DNA from 2 places in the Stenotrophomonas sp. 82F1 genome. Region 2 is predicted to be linked to the other one. Evidence: riboswitches for the same ligand, from Rfam matches in the RefSeq annotation. Region 2 holds a riboswitch; the other holds the start of a gene.
The links. Region 2 has a riboswitch for glycine ahead of AC13GI_RS12335 (trimeric intracellular cation channel family protein). Riboswitches for the same ligand answer to the same signal wherever they lie in the genome.
Positions count from the first base shown of each region.

Region 1: another riboswitch for glycine. It lies ahead of gcvP (aminomethyl-transferring glycine dehydrogenase); the one in region 2 lies ahead of AC13GI_RS12335 (trimeric intracellular cation channel family protein).

Region 1 is NZ_JBSPUD010000017.1:11,890-17,329, forward strand. Features, by position in the region: gene AC13GI_RS15530 (M2 family metallopeptidase) at 1-329, shown strand, start outside; gene AC13GI_RS15535 (hypothetical protein) at 458-850, opposite strand; gene AC13GI_RS15540 (siderophore-interacting protein) at 928-1,824, opposite strand; gene AC13GI_RS15545 (multidrug effflux MFS transporter) at 1,965-3,191, opposite strand; glycine riboswitch at 3,491-3,593, shown strand; gene gcvP (aminomethyl-transferring glycine dehydrogenase) at 3,655-5,440, shown strand, end outside.
Region 2 is NZ_JBSPUD010000011.1:20,021-25,460, forward strand. Features, by position in the region: gene AC13GI_RS12325 (multidrug efflux RND transporter permease subunit) at 1-1,001, opposite strand, end outside; gene AC13GI_RS12330 (MdtA/MuxA family multidrug efflux RND transporter periplasmic adaptor subunit) at 998-2,167, opposite strand; gene AC13GI_RS12335 (trimeric intracellular cation channel family protein) at 2,406-3,023, opposite strand; glycine riboswitch at 3,106-3,211, opposite strand; glycine riboswitch at 3,225-3,314, opposite strand; gene AC13GI_RS12340 (GIY-YIG nuclease family protein) at 3,355-3,630, shown strand; gene AC13GI_RS12345 (nuclear transport factor 2 family protein) at 3,741-4,166, shown strand; gene AC13GI_RS12350 (NAD(P)/FAD-dependent oxidoreductase) at 4,430-5,440, opposite strand, start outside.

The DNA.
Region 1 (5,440 bases), on a different contig from region 2:
ACACCCCGTACACCCGCTACTTCCTGGCGCGCATCCTGCAGTTCCAGTTCTACAAGGGCCTGTGCGATGCCGCCGGCTTCAAGGGCCCGCTGCACGAGTGCACCTTCTACGGCAACAAGGAAGCGGGGCAGAAGTACTGGGCGATGCTGAGCAAGGGCGCCAGCCAGCCGTGGCAGGCCACGCTGAAGGAACTGACCGGCTCGGACAAGCTCGATGCCGGCCCGATGATCGAGTACTTCAGCCCGGTCAATGCCTGGTTGAAGCAACAGAACGAAGGCCAGATGTGCGGCTGGCAGGCCAGCGCGGCACCGGCAGCGACGGCGAAATGAAAGAAGGGGCGGGTCCGCGAGGATCCGCCCCTTTCCAGGTGTTGTAGAGCCGAGCCATGCTCGGCTTACCGTGCGCAGCACGGTGGAAAAGCAGCCGAGCATGGCTCGGCTCTACAGATTCGGCGCGATCAGTTGCTCTTCTTCGCCGCCAGCTGCGCAGCCAGCGCGGCCTTGAATTCCTCGAAGGTCTGACCCTTCTCGTTGGCTTCGGCCTGCGCCGCATCGCGCAGCGCATCCGAATAGATCAAGCGCACCGGCGTGCCCTGCCGTTCGTGCAGTTCACCGGCCTGCATGATCAGCGCCAGCACCTGCGCCGCACTTTCGCTCTGGCCGGCAATGCGGCCATCCATGCCCAGCACCCATTCGCCATCGCGACGGACGACCCCGGCCAGCAGCGTGCGCTGCGTGTCGCGCAGTTCGGCGTGCGGCTCGACGGGCGAGGCGGTGGCGGCGGCCTTGTTGGCAGCCTGCTGTTCCTGGCGACGGCGCTGGTCGCGGCGGGATTTGGAAGAGGTCGACATCGGTGGGGCTTGCATTGCGGGGGCGCAAGGATAACCCACGCCCCCTGCATGCTGGTTCACACCGGTACGGCGTCGGCTCAGTCCAGCACCCGCCCCTGCCGCCAGTAGCCCATGAAGGTGATCGCGCGGCGATCCAGGCCGCAGTCCTTCACCAGATACCGGCGGATCGCCATCACCGCGCCGGCCTCGCCCGCCACCCAGGCATACATCGCGCCGTCTGCGCTGGCGTCAGCCTGCTCCCACAGGATCTGCGCATCGACGTCGATGTCGTCCAGTTCGGCGCCCTCGGCCACGGCCGGGGCTGCCGCCAGCCGCGCCTGCACGGCCTGCAGCAACCGCTGCCCATGGGCCTGTTGCCCGCGCGGCAACCACACCAGTTCGGCCGTGACCGGTGCCTTCAATGGCACCGCATCGCCCGCCTGGGCGATCTCCAGCAGGGCCAGCGTGCGCGGCGGATCGGCCAGCCCGGCCAGTTCCTCAAGGATGCCGGCCACCGCCGGCAATGCGGTCTCATCGGCCACCAGCAACACCTGGCCGACCCCGGCTGGCGGCTTCCATTCCCAGCCTTCGCTGCTGTCCGCGCAGTCAGCGTCGGGGGCCAGCAGCACCACGCGGTCGCCTGGCCGTGCGTGCGTGGCCCAGCGCGAGGCCGGTCCGGTCTCGCCATGCAGCACGAAGTCGACGTCGACCTCGCAGTCGCCGGCGCGCAGTTGGCGGAGGGTAAAGGTGCGCATCGGCGGCCGCGCGTCATCGGGCAGTGCGCGGTAACGGGCGTACCAGTCGTCGCCGCTGGGCACGTCCGGCGCGTCCTGGCCGGGCAAGGGGAAGAACACCTTGATGCGTTGGTCCGGGCCTTCGGTCTTCATGCGCGCCACGTCTGCGCCGGTGAACACCATGCGGTCCAGGGAAGGAGAAAGAACGCGGCGCTCCTTCAGCGCCACCTCGAGCAGGCGGTAGGTCTGCTGCGCAGCCATGGGATACCTCATGCGACGACATCGGGATGGCTGGCTGTCGTGCATCCACGAACCGGCTTGCTGGAAACCCCAGCCTAGTCCCTGCGCGCAGCGTCGCAAGGGGGCGCTGCGTGATGCTGTGCCCTACCCCTGCGCGACGCTCAAAGCGTCGTGCCGGCTGCCTCTGCTGCGCGCTCGCGCTGGTGCTCCCAGTACCAGAACACGAAGCCGGCCGCGAAGAAGGCCGCCTGCCCCAGTGCCAGATGCAGCGGGCTGTCGTGCAGCAGTGGCGATACCACGCCCGCCACCACGGTGCTGATCATCAGCTGCACGAACGCCTGCAGCGACGAGGCCAGGCCGCGCTGCAGCGGATACATGTCCAGCACCGCCAGCGCCAGGATCGGGAAGATCAGCGCCATGCCCATGCCGCCGAGGAAGATCGGCATCACCGCCCACGGCAACGCGAACTGCGGCGCGAGGCTGACATAGCCGATGTTCAACACGGCAGAGACCGCACACAAGGTGAAGCCCAGGGCCACCTGCCGCGTCGGTGTGCTGTGCCCGGCCATGCGCCCGGACAGGAACGAACCGGTGGTCATGCCGCCGATGGTGGGAATGAACAGCCAGGCAAAGCCGCCTTCACCCAGATGCAGGTGCTGCATCACGATCGCCGGCGCCGAGGAGATGTACAGGAAGATGCCGCCGAAGCCGATGCTGCCGGCAAGCGCCAGGCGCAGGAAACGCGGGTTGAAGCCGATGCGCACGTAGTCGCGCATCAACGTGCGTGGCGACAGTGCAACCCGTGCCTGCGCCGGATGGGTTTCCGGCAGGAAGCGCGCGGTGGCCGCCAGCAGCACCAGCGCGAATACCACCAGGAACCAGAAGATCAGCGGCCAGCCGGCACCACTGAGCAGGATCCAGCCGCCGATGATCGGCGCGATGGCCGGGGCGATGCCGAACAGCATCGACACCTGGCTCATCAGCCGCTGCGCGTCGTGGCCGTGGTACAGGTCGCGGATCACCGCGCGGCCGACGATCATGCCGACACCGGCAGACAGGCCCTGCAGCGCGCGGAACGCCAGCAGCGTGGTCAGGTCGGTGGACAACGCGCAGCCCACCGAGGCGCCGACGAAGATCACCAGGCCGCCGAGGATCACCCGCTTGCGCCCCCACGCATCGGACAGCGGGCCGTGGGCCAGGCTCATCAGGCCGTAGAACAGCAGGTAGACGCTGATGGTCTGCTGCACAGCCACCTCGTCCACCGCCAGGCGCTGGGCCAGCTGCGGAAACGCAGGAAAGATGGTGTCGATCGAGAACGGACCGAACATGGCCAGACCAGCGAGCAACAGGGCCATGCGGCGGGTGGAAGGAGCAACAGCGGCGGTCATCGGGCAAGCGTCCGGCAGGGCCATGCGTGACACGCACGGCGGGCGCCGATCCCCTGCGGCAGGGACGGCGCCAGATGAATACGAGAATCCGACCATCATAGGTGGGGAATGCGTGCGACGCCATGCACGGGTGCACAGAACGCACGCCCGGGCCATCGGCCATTCAGGCCTGTGAGGCCGCTCCGGGCCACCGTCGGGCGCCGGCAAGAGGCTATAATCGGCGGGCAACACGGTGGGAGAAGCAGTTCACCGCTGCCGAAGGCGCAACGCCCGTAATCGCTCAGGCCCGATACCACCCGTAACAGAACTCTGGAGAGACCGGTTCGATCCGGCGCCGAAGGGGCACGAAGCTGCGGTTTTCCGCGCTTTTAAACTCTCAGGCAAAAGGACAGAGGGGCGCCCGCAGACCGCCGACCGGCGGCTTGTGCCCGTGCGTGTGCCCTTTCCTGACGGATCCTTCGCCATGTCCCAGAACACCCCTTCCCTGCGTGAGCTCGAGCACCATTCGGCGTTCGTCGAGCGCCACATCGGCCCCAACGATGCCGAGATCGCGCAGATGCTCGGCGTCATCGGCCACGCATCGCTGGATGCGATGACCGATGCCATCGTCCCGGCCAAGATCAAGTCGCCGGCACCGCTGGCGCTGCCGGAGTCGATCACCGAAGTGCAGGCGCTGGCGAAGATCCGCGCGATCGCCGACAAGAACACCGTGCTGCGCAGCTTCATCGGCCAGGGCTACTACGGCACCCACACGCCGAACGTGATCCTGCGCAACATCCTGGAAAACCCCGCCTGGTACACCGCCTACACCCCGTACCAGGCGGAAATCTCGCAGGGCCGCATGGAAGCGCTGATCAACTTCCAGACCCTGTGCGCCGACCTGACCGGCATGGAAATCGCCAACGCCTCGCTGCTGGACGAAGCCACTGCCGCTGCTGAAGCGATGACCCTGGCCAAGCGCTCGGCCAAGTCGAAGTCGGACACCTTCTTCGTGCACGATGCCGTGCACCCGCAGACGCTGGAACTGCTGCGTACCCGCGCCGAGCCCATGGGCATCGTGCTGCGCGTGGGCACCCCGGCCGAAGCGCTGGAAGCGGAAGCCTTCGGCCTGCTGCTGCAGTACCCGGATACCTTCGGCCAGGTCGGCGACTACAAGGCGCTGGTCGATGCCGTGCACGCGCGCGGCGGGCTGGTGGCCGTGGCCACCGACCTGCTGGCCCTGACCCTGCTGGCCGCCCCGGGCGAATGGGGTGCGGACATCGTGGTCGGCAACAGCCAGCGTTTCGGCGTGCCGTTCGGCTTCGGTGGCCCGCATGCGGCGTTCATGGCCTGCCGTGACGCCTACAAGCGTTCGATGCCGGGCCGTCTGATCGGTGTCTCGATCGACGCGCAGGGCAATCCGGCCTACCGCCTGACCCTGCAGACCCGCGAGCAGCACATCCGCCGCGAGAAGGCCACCTCCAACATCTGTACCGCACAGGTGCTGCTGGCGGTGATGGCCTCGATGTACGCCGTCTACCACGGTCCGGAAGGCCTGACCCGCATCGCCCGCCGCACCCATCGCCTGGCCGCGATCCTGGCCAGCGCGCTGCGCACCGCCGGTGTGCAGGTCGGCGCCGACTTCTTCGACACGCTGCACGTGACCGGTGTCGACGCCGACGCGATCCATGCCAAGGCCCGTGCGGCCGGCTACAACCTGCGTGCGATCGACAGCAGCTCGGTGGGCATCAGCCTGGACGAGACCACCACCCGCGCCGACATCGTCGCTGTCGGCGCGCTGTTCGGTGCCAGCGTTGATGTGGACGCACTGGATGCCAGCACCGCCGACGCGCTGCCGGCCGGCCTGCTGCGCCAGTCCGCGTTCCTGACCCACCCGGTGTTCAACACCCACCACAGCGAGCACGAACTGCTGCGCTACCTGCGTTCGCTGGCCGACAAGGACCTGGCGATGGACCGCACGATGATCCCGCTGGGCTCGTGCACCATGAAGCTCAACGCCACCGCCGAGATGATCCCGGTGACCTGGCCGGAGTTCTCGCAGATCCACCCGCTGGTGCCGGCCGAGCAGGCGCTGGGCTACAAGGAACTGATCGATTCGCTGGAAGCAATGCTGGTCGAGTGCACCGGCTACGACGCCGTCAGCCTGCAGCCGAACTCCGGCGCGCAGGGCGAGTACGCCGGCCTGCTGGCGATCCGCGCCTACCACCGCTCGCGCGGCGAAGATCACCGTGACATCTGCCTGATTCCGG
Region 2 (5,440 bases):
ACGCCGCGCACGGACGCACGGATCGATTCGGTGCGGTCGCTGAGCACGCTCATCTGCACGCCGGCCGGCAGCGTGGCCTGCAGCTGCGGCAGCAACGCACGCACCTGTTCGACCACGGCGATGACGTTGGCGCCGGGTTGGCGCTGGATGTTCACCAGTACCGCCGGGGTGGTGCCGCTCCATGCCGCCAGCTGGCGGTTCTCGGCGCCGTCGGTGATGGTGGCCACGTCGCCCAGCCGCAGCGGTGCGCCCTCGCGCCAGGCCAGCACCAGCGCGCGGTACTCGGCCACGCTGCGCATCTGGTCGTTGGCATCGAGCATCACCGCGCGGATCGGACCATCGAAGCTGCCCTTGGGCAGGTTGACGTTGGCGGCGGCGATCGCGGTGCGGATGTGGTCCATGCCCAGGTTGTTGGCGGCCAGCGCGCCCGGGTTGACCTGGATGCGCACGGCGGGGCGCTGGCCACCGGCCAGGCTGACCAGACCGACACCGGGCAGCTGTGCCAGCCGCTGCGCGATGCGGGTGTCGACCAGATCGTGCACCTGCGGCAGCGACAGGCCCTGCGAAGTCACCGCCAGGGTCAGGATCGGCGTGTCGGCCGGATTGACCTTGCGGTACACCGGCGGCACCGGCAGATCACCGGGCAGGACGCTGCCGGCCGCGTTGATCGCCGCCTGCACGTCCTGTTCGGCCACGCCCAGCGACACCTCCAGGCCGAACTGCAGGGTGATCACCGAGGCGCCGCCGGAACTGGTGGACGACAGCTGTTTCAGGCCGGGAATCTGCCCGAGCTGGCGCTCCAGCGGCGCAGTGATGGTGCGCGTGGTCAGCTCCGGGCTGGCACCGGGATACAGCGTGGTGATCTGGATGATCGGGTAGTCGACCTGCGGCAGCGCCGCCACCGGCAGCAGGCGATAGGCCAGTACCCCGGACAGCAGCAGCGCCACCATCAGCAACGTGGTGGCGACCGGGCGCAGGATGAAGGCGCGCGAGAGATTCATGCGCCGGCCTTGGGCGATGCCTCCTCGGTGATGATCTCCACCGTGGTGCCGTCTTCCAGTCCGTCGATGCCTTCGATCACCACCTTGTCACCGGCTACCAGGCCGGAACGCACCGCAACGCGACCGTCATCGGCCGGGCCGAGCACCACCGTGCGCCGTTGTGCCTTGTTGTTCTTGTCGATGATGTGCACGTAGCTGCCCTGGCTGCCGAACTGCACGGCGGCATCGGGAACCAGCAGCGCGGGATGCTTACCCAGCTGCAGGCGCACATTGACGAACTGGTTGGGGAACAGCGCCTGATCGGCATTGTCGAACTGCGCGCGCAGCTTCAGCGTGCCGGTGGCGGTATCGATGCGGTTGTCGACGCTGGACAGGGTGCCGCTGGCGAGCTGCCGACGTTCTTCACGGTCCCAGCTCTCCACCGCCAGCGCCGGCTGCGCCTGTACGGCATCGAGCAGCGCGGGAAGCTCTGGTTCGGGCACGGTGAACAGCACGCTGATCGGCGCCGTCTGCGCCAGCGTGACCAGGCCTTCGGTGTCGCTGGCGTGCACCAGGTTGCCTACGTCCAGCCGGCGCAGGCCGACGCGGCCGCTGACCGGGGCGACGATGCGGGTGTACTGCAGCTGCAGTCGCGCTTCGTCCACCGATGCCTGGTCGCTGAGGCGACGCCCCTGCAGTTGCCGCACCTTGCTCTGCTGGTCGCTCAGTTCCTGCGCGGACACGTAGTTCTGGCGCTGCAGTTCGCGGTAGCGTTGCAGCTGGCGCTCGGCATTCTCCAGCTCGGCCAGGTTCTGCTGCTGCGTACCCTGCGCGTGCGCAAGCTTCACCTGGTAGGGGCGGGGATCGATCTGCGCCAGCAGGTCACCGGCCTTGACCTGCTGACCCTCCTGGAAATGCAGGCGCATCAGCTCGCCATCCACGCGGCTGCGCACCACCACGCTGTGCAGCGGGGTGACCGTACCAACCGCCTTCATCCGCAGCACCAGTGGTTCGGCACTGGCGCGGGCGATGCGTACCGGCACTGCCTTGCCGGCACCAGCTTGTTCGCCACCGTCCGCCTCGGCCTGCGGCCACAGCCACCACGCCAGGCCAGCGACAAGGGCAAGGCCGGCAACGACCAACAGCGGGCGGGCACGGCGAAAGCGGGAGTTTTCGGCGACAGACATGGGGCATCCTGCGCCCTGCGCGCACGCAGGGTCATGCGGGCCCGTCGGCACCACGAAGGGCCACGGGCAGCGGGGGAGGGGGATTGTCTGGCGGGGCCGCGGACGCGGCGTGGCTGGATGCCGTCGCGCGTGCGACGGGGCGCCAATGGTAGCGGTTTACGTGGGCCGTCGCCGCGTGACCTTGGTCATGCAGCCCAGCCGGAAATGCCGGCCAGCGGCCGGCAGTACCGTCAAGGGGTCAATGCACTTCGTCGTGGTACACGAACTTCGGCATTTCCCAGCGGTAGTGGATCGCCAGCAGGCGCACCGCGAACCCTCCGCCCAGGCAGCACAGGATCGCCGTGGCATCGGCCACGCCCCAATGCAGCAACAGCAGATACACCGCACCGGTCAGCAGCGAGATGATCGCGTACAGCTCTTTCTGGAAGATCAGCGGCACCTCGTTGCAGAGGATGTCGCGCAGCACGCCGCCGAAGGCGCCAGTGAGCATGCCGGCGATCAGCACGATCGGCAGCGCATGGCCGGCCTCGCGCGCGATCGAGCAGCCGATCAGGGTGAAGGCGATCAGGCCCAGCCCGTCCAGCACCAGGAAGGTGCGGCGGAAGTGATGCATCCAGCGCGCTACCCAGGTGGCGATCAGCGCCGCGCACACGGTGAAGCCCAGGTACTCGGGGTGCTTCACCCAGCCCAGCGGATAGTGACCGAGCAGGATGTCGCGCAGCGAACCGCCACCGAGGGCGGTGACGCAGGCGATCATGACCACCCCGAACAGGTCCATGCGGCGGCGGCCCGCAGACAGGGCACCGGTCATGGCTTCGGCGGAAATGGCGATCAGGTAGATGATGGACAGCAGCATGGGACAGGCTCCGGGCGCGGTGGGGCCGGCCATGCGCGACCACCGCCATTGCCTGCGCAATGACGGGATGACGATGACCGGTGCCGCTCCCGCTGTCCTTTTGCCTGAGAGTTCAGCGGCGTGAGCCGCGTGCCCCTTCGGCGGATCGTCCCGGGCATGCCCGGTGACCTCTCTCCAGCTCGGCGAGTCGAATGCATGGTTGGTGGGATTCCAGCCCACCGGCCTGAGCGATCATGGGAGCCTGCGCCTTCGGCGGGCGCCAGCGCGGCGCCTCTCTCCTGCATTCGGGCGCCAGTATATCCGCTGCAGTGCAGCACGGCATAATCCGACCATGGTTTCGCCTTCCCGCCCGTGGTTCCTGTACCTGCTCGAATGCCGCGACGGCAGCTATTACGCCGGCATCAGCACCGACGTGCAGGCCCGTTTCGCCGCCCACCAGGCCGGCAAGGGGGCACGCTACACGCGGTCGCGCCCGCCGCTGCGGGTCTTGGCGGTACGTGAATACCCGGACAGGGCAGCGGCCTCACGCGCCGAATGGGAGCTCAAGCAGCAGCCGCGCGAGCGCAAGCTGGCCTGGCTGCAGGCGCCGGCCGAGGCTGTTCTGTAGAGCCGAGCGTGGGCTCGGCTCTACAACATCGCCGGTAGATCCACGCCATGCGTGGATGGGGCGCATCCGGCCATGCCATGATCGCCCAGCCCTCAGCGCTGGAGACCCGGATGTCCACCGTTGCCCTGTTGTTCGCGCTTTCCGCAGCGGCAAGCCGCGCTGCCGATGCCACCACCATCGCCGCCATCGAAGCGACCTGCCACGACTACGTCGACGGACAGCTGGAAGCCGACCCGCAGCGCGTCGCCCGTTCCCTGCACCCGGACCTGGCCAAGCGCGCGGTACTCGGTGATACGCCCGACGAACGCCTCGGCCTGCGCCGGATGTCGAAGGAAGAACTGGTTGCGTTGACGAAACAGGGCGCGTTGAAGACCCCGAAGGATCAATGGGATCGCCGCTGCACGGTACTGGACGTGACCGGCAATGCGGCGTCGGTGCGGCTGGAAACGCCGTGGTTCGTCGACTACTTCCACATGGGCCGCTTCGACCAGCGCTGGGTCATCGTCAACGCGCTGTGGTACCCGAAGCCGAAGTAGAGCCACGCCACGCGTGGCTACGCTCCATGCAGCCTGCACAGCAATTCATCCACGCATGGCGTGGATCTACTGTGTCGGTCGAGGACGCGCCCGCGGCACTACCTATCGCGAAGATTTCTGCCGGACATGAGCGGGCGCCCAGCGGCCCGATGGAGCAGTAGAGCCACGCCACGCGTGGCTACGCTCCATGCAGCCTGCACAGCAATTCATCCACGCATGGCGTGGATCTACTGTGTCGGTCGAGAGGTCACCCACGGCAGTACCTACCGCTTCGGTCGCCGGTCGTCCTGGTCATCACCGAAGATGATGCGCGCGCTGCGCTGGTAGCTCCAGTACGCCACCGCCCAGTTCAACAGCACCACGACGCGGTTGCGGAAGCCGATCAGGAAGAACACGTGCGCGGCCAGCCAGAACCACCAGGCCAGCACACCGGACAGCTGCAGCTTGCCCAGGTGCACGATCGCAGCCATGCGGCCGATGGTGGCCAGGTTGCCGAAGTCGGCGTACTTGAACGGCCCCGGCGCGGGCTTGTCGTGCAGGCGTGCGCGAAGCGTTTCCGCCACGTGCTTGCCCATCTGCTTGGCGGCCGGGGCCACGCCCGGTACCGGCTTGCCGTTGGCCTGGCTCAGCGCGGCCAGGTCGCCGGCCACGAACAAGTCGGGATGGCCGGGCAGGGTCAGGTCGGGCTGCACCGGCACGCGTCCGGCGCGGTCCAGCGGCACGTCCAGCGTGCGCGCCAATGGCGAGGCGGCCACGCCGGCGGCCCAGACCACGGTGCGTGCGGGCACGAACTGATCGCCCAGTTTGAAGCCCTGTCCATCGATGTGGCTGACCGGCGTGCCGGTCATCACTTCCACGCCCAGCTTTTCCAGCTGCCGGCGTGCCTTCAGCGAAAGCACTTCAGGGAAGGTCGACAACACGCGCGGACCGGCCTCGACCAGCCGCACCTTGGCGCTGGCCGGATCGATGTGGCGGAATTCATTGCGCAGCGTATGCCGGGCGATTTCAGCGAGGGTGCCAGCCAGCTCGACGCCGGTCGGACCACCACCCACCACCGCAAAGCTCAGCCATGCGGCTTTCTTTGCCGGGTCCGGCTCGGCCTCGGCGCGTTCGAACGCCAGCAGCAGCTTGCGGCGAAGGGCGATGGCATCGTCCAGTGTCTTCAGGCCAGGCGCATCGTCGGCCCATTCGTCATGGCCGAAGTAGGCGTGGGTGGCGCCGGTGGCCAGCAGCAGGCTGTCGTAGTCCAGCGTGCTGCCGTCGGCCATGCGCAC